4 regions of the Streptomyces sp. NPDC056161 genome follow, and region 4 is predicted to be linked to each of the others. Evidence: riboswitches for the same ligand, from Rfam matches in the RefSeq annotation. Region 4 holds a riboswitch; each other region holds the start of a gene.
The links. A riboswitch is a leader RNA that binds a small molecule or an ion and turns the genes downstream of it on or off. The one in region 4 is predicted to bind cobalamin.
Positions count from the first base shown of each region.

Region 1 (3,416 bases), on a different contig from region 4:
GGCGGCGGACCGCGCATGACCGTGAACCAGCTCCTGCACGCCACCTACGACGGCGACGGCTTCCGTTTCTACGACTACGCGGGCACCTTCTTCGAGTTCCTGTGGGCCGAACACCCCTCCCTGCTGAAGGAGATGTACCGCGACCTGCGGTCCGACGACCCGGCGGCCTTCGACGCCTGGCGCGACCGACTCGGCAGGGACACGGGGTTGCAGAGCGCGTACGACCGCTTCCTCGACGAACAGATCTCCCACGTCGACGACCTGTACGTGCCCGACACCACCTATACGCCCCTGGACCAACTCCGCGACACCTCGCCCGACCAGATCCGCTCCTCCTTCACCGCGACGACCGAATCCGTCCCCGACTGCCGGGCCGGCGGCTCCGCGGAGCGTCCCCGGTTCGTGTGCACCGGCCGGATCACCGCGAACCTGACCGATGCCGGCGACACGGACGCGGTCTTCAAGGACATGTCCGAGACGGTCGACTACTTCCTCCTCGACCGTGCCGCGGGCGGCGACAACAACCTGACCGACATGAACTGCTCCTTCGACGACGTGGACATCTGGTCCAACCGGATCGCCGGCACGTCGGACTACACGTGTGAGGGTCCCATCCGACGCTGACACACCACACGACGCCCGCGCGCGACACCACCCACCCGGTGACGCGCGCGGGCCCTTCCCCACGGTGTCGCTCGCACGGCACCCCGGAAGTCAAGTTTGCTGCCGACCGGCGGAGGAGGCCCCTGATCCCCCGGCGCCGGGTGCTTGACGCGATGGCAGCGAGCCGTGCGGGGCCGATCAGCTCTCTTCGGTCGTGGCGATCCGGCCGGCGTACCGCTGCGTCCCAGTGGTGTCGGTGTCGACGGTGACGACCACGTCGTCGTGCTGGAGAACGGCTGGTACTTGTCGGGGAAGACCTGGAAACTCACGGCCTTGCCCTTCGCGCCGCCGGTCAGGGTCATCGTGGCGGTGACCGTCCCCGACGTGCGGTCCTCCGAGATCGTCGCGTGCGGATGGAAGCTCAGCGGGCGCGGCTTCATGTGGTCGGCGGCGATCGACACCGGCTGCTCGGCGAGCGGGTCCGGGAAGGCGGCGCAACGGTGCGTCACGCCTCGCGGACCGCCCGCCGCACCAGGCCGACGGCGGCCTGCCCGCCGGACAGCGGACTTGATACTCTCAGCGGGCCAGTCGAGCCACATCCGAGGCCAGGGAATCCGGTGCGAACCCGGAACTGACGCGCAGCGGTGAGGGGGACGGGCGGGGCACGACGCCACTGGGAGACCGGGAAGGCGCCCCGACCGGACGAACCCGAGTCCGAAGACCTGCTGGCACCTCCGCGCCCCGGCGCGGAGGACGTCCGTAGGCCAGGCTCCGCGAACGAGCCCCGACCCCCAAGGCTGCCCGTGTTCCTCCGCGCCCCCGCGCTCCTGCTCGCCTCCGCCCTGCTGCTCACCGCGTGCGGCTCGTCCACTGACGGGAAGTCGCAGCAGACGTCCGCCGCCGGCTACCCGCGCACCATCGACAACTGTGGCCACAAGGTCACCCTGAAGTCCCCGCCGAAGCGCGCCGTCTCCCTGAACCAGGGCACCACGGAGATCCTTCTCTCCCTCGGCCTCGGCGACCGCATGGCGGGCACGGCGACCTGGACCGACCCGGTGATGAAGGGCCTGGAGCACGCCAACGCCTCCGTGCCACGCCTGGCCGAGGACAATCCCTCCTTCGAGAAGGTCCTGGACGCCGAACCCGACCTCGTGACCGCCTCGTTCGTCTCCACCCTCGGCAAGGGCGGGGTCGCCACCCGCGAGCAGTTCGAGAAACTGGGCGTACCGACGTACGTCTCACCGTCCGACTGCGCCGAGGGCAAGGACAACGACAGCGGCGGCGACGGATCGCGCGGCAGGCCGCTCACCCTGGACGCCGTGTACGGCGAGATACGCGACCTGGCCCGCGCGTTCGGCGTCGACGCGCGGGGCGAGACGCTCATTGCCGCACTGAAGAAGCGGGTGAGCACGGCAACCGCCGGATCGCACGGCTCGGACGTCTCGCTCATGTACTGGTTCGCCAATTCCCAGTCACCGTACCTGGCCGGCTGCTGCGGAGCACCGGGTGCCATCACCCGTGCGGTCGGCGCCGAGAACGCCTTTGCCGACACCCACGACGAGTGGCCCCAGATCAACTGGGAGACCGTCGCCGACCGCGACCCCGACGTGATCGTCCTGGGCGACCTGACCCGCAAGCAGCAGACCGCCGAGACGGCGCAGGCCAAGATCCGTTTCCTGGAGACCGATCCCGCCACCCGCAATCTGACCGCCGTGAAGAAGAAGCGGTACGTCATGCTGAGCGGGCAGGCGATGAACCCGTCCATCCGCACGGTCGAGGGGATCGAGCAGGTCGCAGCCGCACTGCGTGACTTCGGGCTCGTCAAGTGACCGTCCGCACGCTCCTGTTGACCGGTGGCGGCCTTGCCGCGCTGCTCGCGTCGATCGCCTGGGCCGTGACCATCGGACCGGCCGACATCTCCACCGGCGACGTGTGGGCCGCCGTCGCGGCCCATCTCGGCCTCGGCGAGAGCACGTTGACACCGCTGCGGGACGGCATCGTGTGGAACCTGCGGATGCCGCGCACACTGCTCGCCGCCGTGAGCGGGGCCGGACTCGCCGTGTGCGGTGCGGTGCTGCAGTCGTTGCTGCGCAATCCGCTGGCCGACCCTTTCGTGCTCGGGGTCTCCTCCGGCGCGTCCACCGGAGCGGTCGCCGTGGTCGTGCTGGGCGTGGGCGGGGGAGCGGTGTCCCTGTCGGCGGGCGCCTTCCTCGGGGCGCTGCTCTCCTTCGCCCTGGTGCTGCTCCTCAGCCACACCCTCGGCGGCAGCACCGACCGGGTCGTGCTGTCGGGCGTGGCGGCCATGCAACTGTTCTCCGCGCTGACCTCGTTCACCGTCCTGACCTCGGCGGACGCCGAGACCACCAGGGGCGTACTGTTCTGGCTGCTCGGCTCGCTCACCGGCGCCGAGTGGGGACAGGTGTTGCTCTGCACCGGCGTCCTCGCCGTCGTCCTGGCCGTCTGCCTCGGATACGCGAACACGCTGGACGCCTTCGCCTTCGGTGACGAGGCCGCCGCGGGACTCGGGGTCGGCGTCGCCCGGACCCGCCTGGTGCTCCTCTCCGCGACCGCGCTGCTCACCGCCGTCCTGGTCAGCTGCGCCGGCGCGATCGGCTTCGTCGGCCTGGTCCTGCCGCACGCCACCCGCGCCCTCACCGGCTCCGGGCACGGCCGCCTGCTGCCGGTGACGGCACTGACCGGAGCCGTGTTCCTGGTGTGGGTGGACACCCTGGCCCGTACCGCCCTCGACCCCCAGGAGGTCCCGGTGGGCGTGGTGACGTCCCTCATCGGCGTGCCGGCGTTCGTGGCCGTGC
Region 1 is NZ_JBHJUV010000001.1:96,255-99,670, reverse strand. It holds gene ACFC09_RS00480 (collagenase) at 1-624, shown strand, start outside; cobalamin riboswitch at 1,172-1,348, shown strand; gene ACFC09_RS00475 (ABC transporter substrate-binding protein) at 1,407-2,432, shown strand; gene ACFC09_RS00470 (FecCD family ABC transporter permease) at 2,429-3,416, shown strand, end outside.
Region 1: it holds a riboswitch for cobalamin, as region 4 does, so the genes downstream of both, ACFC09_RS00475 (ABC transporter substrate-binding protein) here and ACFC09_RS33565 (ribonucleoside-diphosphate reductase subunit alpha) in region 4, are expected to answer to the same signal.

Region 2 (3,416 bases), on a different contig from region 4:
GGTCATCACCCGCAACGCCTGGTCATGCCGGGCCAGCACCGCGCGCGCCTCCGCGAACAGCGCCGTGCCCGCCTCGGTGGCCCGTACCCCGGCGCTGCCCCGCACCAGCAACCGCACACCCAGCTGGCGCTCCAGACCGCCGACCGTCTGGGACAGGGCCGGCTGGCTCACGTGCAGCCGCCGTGCCGCCGCGGACAGCCCGCCCTCCTCCACCACCGCCACGAACGCCCGCAGCTCCCGCAACTCCATGTGCCCATGCCATCACGCCGCCGCGACCGTGTCACATCCCGAACCGGCAGGCCGGCGGACCGGCGCACCCGGTCGGCATCGCGAGCGGGCGGCCGTCCCGGCACGGAGCCGGGCAGCGCTCGCACGGGCCGCAGCCGCGGTGGCCGCGCCCGCCGCGGCCGTCGGCGGAGCACTCTCCGTGAGCGGACACCTCCGGACGGTGACGCTTTGCATTGCGCCGAGGGGGAGAGCGACGATCGAAGCCATGGCGAGGGAGCCGTGCGCATCCGGCGTCGCCCCGCCGCCACTGCGATCGGTGATCGAGTTCCGGCCGGCCCGCTTCCCGCGGAGACCTCGTCATGACCTGTGTGTCCACCACAACGCAGAAGGAACCCACGAGATCATGTGTGTCATCGAGGCCCGCGGAGCGACGGAGACGTCCGGATGACCGGCACCGAGGAACCCGTTCTGCTGCACACCGCGGGGCAGGCAGCCCACATCACTCTCAACCGGCCCCAGGCCCTCAACGCGCTGAACCACGCGATGGTGCGGCGCATCGACGAGGCGCTCACCGTGTGGGAGCGCGACCCGGCCGTCCGGATCGTCGTCATCGCCGGTGCGGGGGAGCGCGGCCTGTGCGCGGGCAGCGACATCCGCGCCGTCCACGGCGACGCCCGCGACGGGGACGGCGCCTCCTCGGCGGCCTTCTGGCGCGACGAATACCGCCTCAACGCCCGCATCGCCCGCTACCCCAAGCCGTACGTCGCCGTCATGGACGGCATCGTCATGGGCGGCGGTGTCGGCATCTCCGCGCACGGCAGCGTCCGGATCGTCACCGAGCGGTCCCGGATCGCCATGCCCGAGACCGGCATCGGTTTCGTCCCCGACATCGGCGGCACCCATCTGCTCGCCCGCGCACCGGGCGAACTGGGCGCCCACCTGGCGCTGACGGGCTCTCGGATCAGCGCTGCCGACGCCCTGGTGTGCGGGCTCGCCGACCACTACGTACCCTCCGCCGCCCTGCCGCGCCTCCTCGCCGACCTCACCCGTGCGCCCGTACGGGCCGTCCTCGCCCGCCACGCACAGCCGCCGCCGCCGAGCGAGCTGGCCGGACAGCGGGAGTGGATCGACACGTGCTACGCCGCGGGCACTGTCGAGGAGATCCTCCACCGGCTGCTCACCCACCACGACCCGGCCGCGCGGGACGTGGCGGACACCCTGCTCGGCAGGTCGCCCACCGCACTCAAGGTGACCCTGGCCGCGCTGCGCCGCGCCCGGCGGCTCGGGGCGCTGGAACGGGTCCTCGACCAGGAGTACCGCGTCTCCTGCGCGGCCCTGAGCACCCCGGACCTGGTGGAGGGCATCCGGGCCCAGATCATCGACAAGGACCGCACCCCGCGCTGGTTCCCCGGCACCCTCGCCGAGGTCACCGACGCCGACGTGGAGCGCTTCTTCGCCCCGCTCGGCGACCGTGAACTGGGGCTCGCCGGACCCGGCGGAGGCCCCGAAGCGGCCCGGTGAACCGGGCCCTTCGCCGCGAGGCCGAGATCGTCTCGGGCGGATGCGGTCTTGGCCCGGCCCGCGCCGCGCGGTACGGTCTGTGCGATATCGACGACGGTACGACGGAAGCCGGTGGGAATCCGGCACGGTCGCGCCACTGTATGTGAGGGCCCCCGGGCCGCTCGTGAGTCAGACCCGTGACTGTCGTCCAGTGCACCACCGAGATGGGACGCGAGCTCCCAGAGGAGGTCCTGCCATGGCGCAGACCGTCGCCCGGCCGACAGCCACCACTCCGGTCGTCCCCGCCAAGGTACCGCTCAAGGCGATAGCGCCCTGGGCGGTCTTCTTCGGCCTGTTGATGCTGATCCTGCTGTACTTCGTCGGCGCCGAGCAGGGCGCCACCTCCGTGTTCAGCGGCACGGACGTCCACGAATGGGTCCACGACGCCCGCCACCTGCTCGGCTTCCCCTGCCACTGACGCGAGGGGACACCGCACGCCCATGAACTCCGAAACCGTACGGAACCTTCTCGTGCGGGGCATGCTCGCCGGCCTCGCGGCCGGTGTACTCGCCCTGATCGTGGCCTACTTCCTCGGTGAGCCGAGCGTCGACAAGGCGATCGGCTTCGAGGACGCCCACGCCCACGAGCACGAAACGGAGGTCGTCTCCCGTTCCCTCCAGTCCACCGCGGGGCTCGCCACCGGCGTCCTCGTCTACGGCATCGCCTTCGGCGGCATCGCGGCGCTCGCCTTCTGCGTCGCCCTCGGCCGCGTCGGGCGCTTCGGCCCCCGGGCGACCGCGCTGCTGCTGGCGGGCTGCGCGCTGCTCGCCGTGTACGTCGTGCCGTTCCTGAAGTACCCGGCCAACCCGCCGTCCGTCGGCGCTCCCGACACCATCGGCAAGCGGACCGCCCTGTATTTCCTGATGATGCTGCTCGGCGTGCTCCTCGCGATCGGCGCCGCGATCCTCGGCAAGCGGCTCACCCCGCGGCTGGGCACGTGGTACGCCACCGTCACGGCGGTCGCCGCGTTCGCCCTCGTGATCGGACTGGCGTATGCGTTCCTGCCGTCCGTGAACGAGGTGCCGGCGGGCTTCCCGGCCACGCTGTTGTGGCGGTTCCGGCTGTCCGCCCTGGCCGTCCAGGCCGTCCTGTGGGGCGGATTCGGTCTGGCCTTCGGGGAACTCGCCGAGCGGCTGCTGCATCCGAAGCCCGCGACGGCCGCGGCCGGCAAGGCGGTTCCGGCCGCGCGTTGATTCCGCGAACCGGGCACGTGACCGACGACGCTCCCGTGCCCGTTGGGGAAGTCCGGCTTTCCGAACCCAACGGGACCGGAGACCCGTCGGTCTCCGGTCCCGCCACGCACTTCCGGCCTCAGCCGCCCCTCGCCTATACCGGCCAGTGGTAGCCCAGAGAGGAGTTCACGGCGACCGCGTAGGTGAGATACATGAGCCAGCAGCCGGTCAGGGTGTGGAAGAGTCCGTAGATGCGCTCGGCCGGCTTGACGCCGATCACGGTGAAGAAGTGCCAGAAATAGACGGCGAAAAGGCCCAGGAACAGCAGGCCCACCGGCCAGTCACCGACTCTGAAGAAGATGGTGGCACCCATCGCGGACACCACCAAGTAGGCGATGCACATACCGGCGTTGGTACGAGGCTCATTTCCGCGATAACGGTTGATGCCGAGCGCGA
Region 2 is NZ_JBHJUV010000005.1:59,060-62,475, forward strand. It holds gene ACFC09_RS06685 (LysR substrate-binding domain-containing protein) at 1-249, opposite strand, end outside; gene ACFC09_RS06690 (enoyl-CoA hydratase/isomerase family protein) at 673-1,749, shown strand; cobalamin riboswitch at 1,807-1,948, shown strand; gene ACFC09_RS06695 (CbtB-domain containing protein) at 1,985-2,206, shown strand; gene ACFC09_RS06700 (CbtA family protein) at 2,229-2,981, shown strand; gene ACFC09_RS06705 (hypothetical protein) at 3,115-3,416, opposite strand, start outside.
Region 2: it holds a riboswitch for cobalamin, as region 4 does, so the genes downstream of both, ACFC09_RS06695 (CbtB-domain containing protein) here and ACFC09_RS33565 (ribonucleoside-diphosphate reductase subunit alpha) in region 4, are expected to answer to the same signal.

Region 3 (3,416 bases), on a different contig from region 4:
GGAACGGCAGGACGCCGTAGGCGGGCCGCCCGGTCAGGCCGCGCAGCATGTCGAGCCCCGGCTCCAGCAGGCCGACGTCCCCGCGGAACTTGTTGACGAGGAATCCGGCGACCAGCTCCTGGTCCGCGCGGGACAGCAGCGCCACGGTCCCGAAGAACGACGCGAAGACACCCCCGCGGTCGATGTCGCCGACCACCAGCACGGGCAGCCGCGCCTTGCGGGCGAGGCCCATGTTCACGATGTCGGTCCGCCGCAGGTTGATCTCCGCCGGGCTGCCCGCGCCCTCGCAGATCACCACGTCGTACGTGTCCCGCAGCGTGGCGAGGCAGTCGAGCACGGTTCCCAGCAGCCGCTCCTGGCGTCCGCCGTGGTACCCGCGCGCGCTCATCTCGCCCACCGGCCTGCCCATGAGCACGACCTGACTGCTCTGCTCCCCGCCCGGTTTGAGCAGGACCGGGTTCATCAGCGCGGTCGGTTCGATCCGGCACGCCTGGGCCTGCATCGCCTGGGCCCGCCCGATCTCGGCGCCCTCGCGGGTGACGAACGAGTTCAGGGACATGTTCTGCGCCTTGAACGGCGCGACCGCGACGCCCTGCCGCACCAGCCACCGGCAGATCCCCGCCGTGACCACGCTCTTGCCCGCGTCGGAGGTGGTACCGGCGACGAGCAGCCCACCACCGCTCATGACGTGCGCCCCCGCACGGCCAGCCGCGCTGCGGTCGTGACGCCGAGCGCGAGCAGCCCGACCCGGCGGGACAGCCGTACCGCACGGTCGATGTCCGCGGCGGCGACCTCCCGCCCGCCGCCGTTGAGCACGGGCCGGTGCTCGACCCGTCCCCCGTACGACAGCGTCCCGCCCAGCCGCACGTCCAGCGCCCCGGCGAAGGAAGCCTCCACGGGGCCGGCGTTGGGGCTCGGATGCCGGTGGGCGTCGGCCCGCCAGGCCCGCACCGCACCCCGTGCGTCCGGGCCCGAGACGGCGGCGAGCACCGCGGTGAGCCGTGCCCCCGGCCAGCCGGCGACGTCGTCGAGCCGCGCGGCGGCCCACCCGAACCGCCGGTGCCGCGGCGACCGGTGCCCGACCATCGCGTCGAGGGTGTTCACCGCACGGAAGGCGACGAACCCGGGCACCCCGCCCAATGCCCCCCACACCAGCGCCCCGACGACCGCGTCGGACGTGTTCTCGGCCACCGACTCCACGACGGCCCGCGCGATCCCCTGGGCGTCGAGGGCCTGCGGATCCCGTCCGCACAGATGCGGCAGCCGGGCCCGCGCCGCGGTGACGTCCCCCGCGTCGAGGGCCCGCCGGACGGCCTGGGCCTCCCGGGCGAGCGAAGTCCCGCCCACCACCGCCCAGGTGACGGCCCCGGTCAGCGCCACGGAACCGGCGGGGGAGGCACGCACGGCCCGCCGGGCCAGCGCTCCGAGGCCCGCGGCACCGCCGACGCACACGGCGGTGTACAGGGCTCCCCACCCCCGGTGGTCCCGCCACAGCACCCGCTCCGCCGCGCCGGCGGCACGCCCGAACCCGGCGACCGGATGTCCGTGGCGCGGATCGCCCACGAGCAGATCGCCGAGGAGGCCGAGAGCGGCGCCGTACGCGAAGACGCGATCGGCACGCACCGGTTCAGCCGGCCGTCGGGTCGGGAAGCGACCTGGTGCTGTATCTCAATCCGCAGCCGAGCATGGCGATATGTCCTCACTCAGGGTGTCCACGCCCTGGTTCGACGAGACCGGCGGCGAGAGTTCCTGGCTCCCGGGGAAGTCCTTCCCCGGTGACAGTGGCGGGACCGCGCCGGATTCGCACCGGCTTCCTCTCCTGCCGCCGTACATGGCTCCGGAAGTCCACCACGCCCCCCGAAGAACCGTCAACCAGCCGCTGACCTGCAAGGGAAGAGTGTGCCCAGCCTCATACCGAGACGACTCCCCCGGATGGGCACGCGGGGAACCACGCAAAACCCACGACGCACGCGCGGCGGACTGATGACGCGATCCCCGATAGGGGCGCGGGGAACTGCGCAAAACCGACGACGCACGCGCGGCCGAGCAACGACGCGATCCCCGGTAGGGGCGCGGGGAACTGCGCAAAAACGACCACGCACGCGCGGCTGAGCAACGACGCGATCCCCGGTAGGGGCGCGGGGAACTGCGCAAAAACGACCACGCACGCGCGGCCGAGCAACGACGCGAACCCCGGTAGGGGCGCGGGGAACTGCGCAAAACCCCCACGCCCCGAACCACTCACCCCGCGATCAAAAAGATCCCATACCCCACAGCCGCGGCGCACGCCACAAAGCAGGCGTACGCCCCAGCCAACGCCACCCCCGCGGAACCTCCCCGCGCAACGGCCCGTTCACGGCGCGACAATCCGGCCACCCCGAGGGTGAACAGCCCCACGAGCGCCACGGTGACCCCGAGGCTGACGCCGAAGACGGAACCGAGAGCCGCCCAGTCGATGTGCATGGTGTCCATGGTGATGCTTCTTCCTCGCGTCTCAGACGGCGGCACTCGGCGGCGGCCCGGCCGGATCGGCGGCGACGGGCGCGGCCGAGGCGACCGCAGCGGCCGGCCCGCCCGCCCCCGAGGGCGAACCGGCGGAACCGCCGGAACCCGCGGAACCGGCGCCGATGGTGGCGGACACCACACCGACCGACTCGACCACAGCGGCGGGCCCAACCGGAACGGCCGGCCCAACCGGAACGGCCGACTCCCGGGTGCCGTTCACCTCATTGACGTTGCTGTGGTCCACGACCTCACGCCGCGAGACCCGCCAGATCCCCACGGCGGAGCCGACCAGGCAGACGGCCACACCCGCGGTGCCCCAGTCACCCAGTTCCGTGACGACTTCCGCGAGCGCACCGACGAGCGCGGCGGCCGGCAGCGTCAGCGCCCAGGCGACGCACATCCGGCCGGCCGTCGACCAGCGCACCACCCCGCCCTTGCGGCCCAGCCCCGCGCCCATCACGGAACCGGAGACGACATGCGTGGTGGAGAGCGAGAAGCCGAGGTGCGAGGAGGCCAGGATGGCGGTCGCCGCGCTGGTCTGGGCGGCGAAGCCCTGCCGCGGCCGGAGGTCGGTCAGTCCCTTGCCCATCGTGCGGATGATGCGCCAGCCGCCGAGGTAGGTGCCGAGCGCGATGGCGAGACCCGCGGAGAGGACGACCCAGGTGGGCGGGTTCGAGCCGGGGGCGATCGCACCGCCGGCGATCAGCGCCAGGGTGATGACGCCCATGGTCTTCTGGGCGTCGTTGGTGCCGTGGGCCAGGGAGACCAGACCCGCGGAGGCGATCTGGCCGGCCCGGTAGCCCTTCTCGGCGGCCTTGCCCTCCGCGGCGCCGTCGAGCGAGTACGACAGCCGGGTGGCTAGCAGCGCCGCCACCCCGGCGACGAGGGGCGCGGCGAGTGCCGGGACGAGG
Region 3 is NZ_JBHJUV010000026.1:67,473-70,888, forward strand. It holds gene ACFC09_RS24145 (cobyric acid synthase) at 1-685, opposite strand, end outside; gene ACFC09_RS24150 (cobalamin biosynthesis protein) at 682-1,623, opposite strand; cobalamin riboswitch at 1,721-1,865, opposite strand; gene ACFC09_RS24155 (hypothetical protein) at 2,242-2,463, opposite strand; gene ACFC09_RS24160 (anion permease) at 2,495-3,416, opposite strand, start outside.
Region 3: it holds a riboswitch for cobalamin, as region 4 does, so the genes downstream of both, ACFC09_RS24150 (cobalamin biosynthesis protein) here and ACFC09_RS33565 (ribonucleoside-diphosphate reductase subunit alpha) in region 4, are expected to answer to the same signal.

Region 4 (3,416 bases):
CAGGTTCAGGGACTGGGACTGGTCCAGGTACGGCGTGCGGGCCGCGGCCATGTCGATCAGACCGCGCTGCGGGATCTCCCAGGCCGTCCGGTACAGGGCGCGCACGTCCGCCGGGATCCAGCCGAAGTCCTGCACCGAGCCGCTGGCGTCGCGCAGTGCCTCGCGGGTGCGGGCGTCCCACACGCCCAGCTCCTTGAGGTCCCGGACCAGGTACGAGTTGACCTGGAGGAACTCCCCGGACAGGGTCTCGCGCTTGAACAGGTTGGAGACCTGCGGCTCGATGCACTCGTACACGCCCGCGATGGAGGCGATCGTGGCGGTCGGGGCGATGGCGAGGAGCAGCGAGTTGCGCAGGCCCGTGCGGGCGACGCGCTCGCGCAGGGCCGCCCAGCGCTCCGGCCAGGCCGGCGTCACGCCGTAGTGGTCGGGGTGCAGCACGCCCCGCGCGGTACGGGTCTGCTCCCAGGCGGGCAGCGGGCCGATGGGGGTCCCCCCTGCACCGGAGCTTGTCGCAGGTGCTTGGGGGCGCTCGGCGAGGTCGGCGGAGGCCTCGTAGGCGGCGAGCATGATGCGCTCCGCGATCCGGGTGGACAGCTCGCGCGCCGCCGGGGAGTCGAAGGGCAGCCGCAGCTGGAAGAAGACGTCCTGAAGACCCATCACCCCGAGGCCCACCGGCCGCCACCGGGCATTGGAGCGGCCGGCCTGCTCGGTCGGGTAGAAGTTGATGTCGACGACCCGGTCGAGGAAGGTGACGGCGGTGCGGACCGTCTCGTCCAGCCGCTCCCAGTCGATGTCCCCGCCGCGCACGAACGCGCCCAGGTTGACCGAGCCCAGGTTGCAGACCGCGGTCTCGCCGTCGTCGGTGACCTCCAGGATCTCCGTGCAGAGGTTGGAGGAGTGGACGACGTGGCCCGGCTCGGCCGTCTGGTTGGCGGTGCGGTTGGCCGCGTCCTTGAAGGTCATCCAGCCGTTGCCGGTCTGCGCGAGGGTGCGCATCATCCGGCCGTAGAGATCACGGGCCGGGACGGTCTTCTGCGCGAGCCCGGCCGCCTCCGCCCGGCGGTAGGCGGCGTCGAACTCCGCGCCCCACAGGTCGACCAGGTCGGGCACGTCCGACGGCGAGAACAGCGACCACTGCCCGTCGGCCTCGACCCGGCGCATGAACTCGTCCGGGACCCAGTGCGCGAGGTTGAGGTTGTGGGTACGGCGGGCGTCCTCACCGGTGTTGTCGCGCAGCTCCAGGAACTCCTCGATGTCGGAGTGCCAGGTCTCCAGGTAGACCGCCGCCGCGCCCTTGCGCCGGCCGCCCTGGTTCACCGCGGCCACGGAGGCGTCGAGGGTCTTCAGGAACGGGACGATGCCGTTGGAGTGCCCGTTGGTGCCGCGGATCAGCGAACCGCGGGAGCGGACGCGGGAGTAGGAGAGACCGATGCCGCCGGCGTGCTTGGAGAGGCGGGCCACCTGGTGGTAGCGCTCGTAGAGGGAGTCCAGCTCGTCCTTCGGGGAGTCCAGCAGGTAGCAGGACGACATCTGCGGGTGGCGGGTGCCGGAGTTGAAGAGGGTGGGGGAGGAGGGCAGGTAGTCGAGGCGGCTCATCAGCCCGTAGAGCGCGGCGACCTCGGCCGCGGCTCGCGCGCTGTGGTCCTCGGCCAGGCCGGCGGCGACGCGCAGCATGAAGTGCTGGGGCGTCTCGATGACCTTGCGGGTGAGGGGGTGGCGCAGCAGGTAGCGGCTGTGCAGCGTGCGCAGGCCGAAGTAGCCGAAGCGGTCGTCGGCGGCCGGGTCGACCAGGGCGTCGAGGCGGGCCGCGTGCAGCCGGACGAACTCCGCGGTGCGGTCGGCGATGAGCCCTTCGCGGTGGCCCACGGCGATCGACTCGGTGAACGACGTGACGCCCTGCGAGGCCGCCTCGGCGCGGACGGAGAGGGTCAGCAGGCGGGCGGCCAGCCGCGAGTAGGCGGGGTCCTCCGAGATCAGCCCGGCGGCCGCCTCCGTGGCCAGCTCGCGCAACTCCGCGGTGGCCTCGGCGTCGGCCCGTGCGGACCGGCCGCGCAGCGCGGCGGCGGCGACCCGGCCGGGGTCGGCGTCGGGGAGGTCGGTGGTCAGCTCGGTCAGGGTCCGCAGCAGCGCGGCACCGGGACCGTCGGTCTCCACGGGGACGGCGGTCGCCTGGACGGCTGAAGCCGGATCGGCTGGCGCGATGGTCACGTGTGGCTCTCCCTCGCTCGGCACGGGGCCTTGCGGGAGGGCAGGGGGCAGCACACGAGCGCAGACAGCGGCACGCATCCGCCGGCCCACTCCACGAGGCCCGGACGTCAGGCACCCGGACCGGACGGCCGGGCGCACTGTCGGCAGGTCCTCGGACTGAAGCCTGCATGCGCGTATGCGGGCATACGCGCATGAGTACACCGTTGCGGGACAGTTCCGGATTCGCACCGGATTCCCCTGCGGCGACAGCGAGCATGAGCATACATCTAGTGCCGCCTTGCGGTGCCACCCCTAGATGTTGTGTCGCGGCGGTATCGGAGTGTCAACGGGTAGGTGAGGAGAGTGACGTTGTCGCTCGGCCCTGGTGGCGGGGTGCGGGCCGTGGACGGCCGGTCGCGCGGTTCCCCGCGCCCCTGTGCGGGGTGTCGGCGGTCGTGCGGGCGCGGGTCGCGGGCGCGGCAGCGGGCCGCCGTTGCCGGTCTCGGCTTCGGCGGCCCGCTGTGGGACGTGTGCGGTTGTCCGTACGGTTCCGTGCGCCCCTGCGGGGCGGTCTTTCAGTGGTCGGCGCCGGCGGTCGCGGGGGTCGGCGCCGACCGGACGGCGCTGTCGCCCGCGTCGGCCGTGTAGTCCTCCGGGGCCGTCTCGTCCACGCCCTCGGGAGCCTTCACGGCCTTCAGCACGAAGGTCAGGGCGACGGTGATGAGGACGTTGAGCACGAACGCCGTCGTGCCGATGTAGCCGATCTCGCCGATCCCGGGGATCTCCTTGGCGGAGCCGCCGAAGTGCTTCTGCGTGGGCGAGGCGACGCCGTACGCGGCGACCGTGCCGTACACCATGCCGACCGCCCAGCCCGCGAGCAGCGCCCAGCGGTGGAACCAGCGGGTGAACAGGCCGCCGACCAGGGCCGGGAAGGTCTGGAGGATCCAGATGCCGCCCAGCAGCTGGAAGTTGATGGCGACCGTCTTGTCCATGCTCAGGACGAAGACCAGCGCGCCCACCTTCACCAGCAGCGACACGATCTTGGAGACCCGGGTCTCCTGCGCCGGCGTCGCGTCCGGCTTGATGAAGTCCTTGTAGATGTTCCGGGTGAACAGGTTCGCGGCCGCGATGGACATGATCGCCGCGGGCACCAGGGCACCGATGGCGATCGCCGCGAACGCCACGCCCGCGAACCAGTCCGGGAACATGTCCTCGAACAGCTGCGGGAT
Region 4 is NZ_JBHJUV010000046.1:27,975-31,390, reverse strand. It holds gene ACFC09_RS33565 (ribonucleoside-diphosphate reductase subunit alpha) at 1-2,208, opposite strand, end outside; cobalamin riboswitch at 2,333-2,500, opposite strand; gene mctP (monocarboxylate uptake permease MctP) at 2,763-3,416, opposite strand, start outside.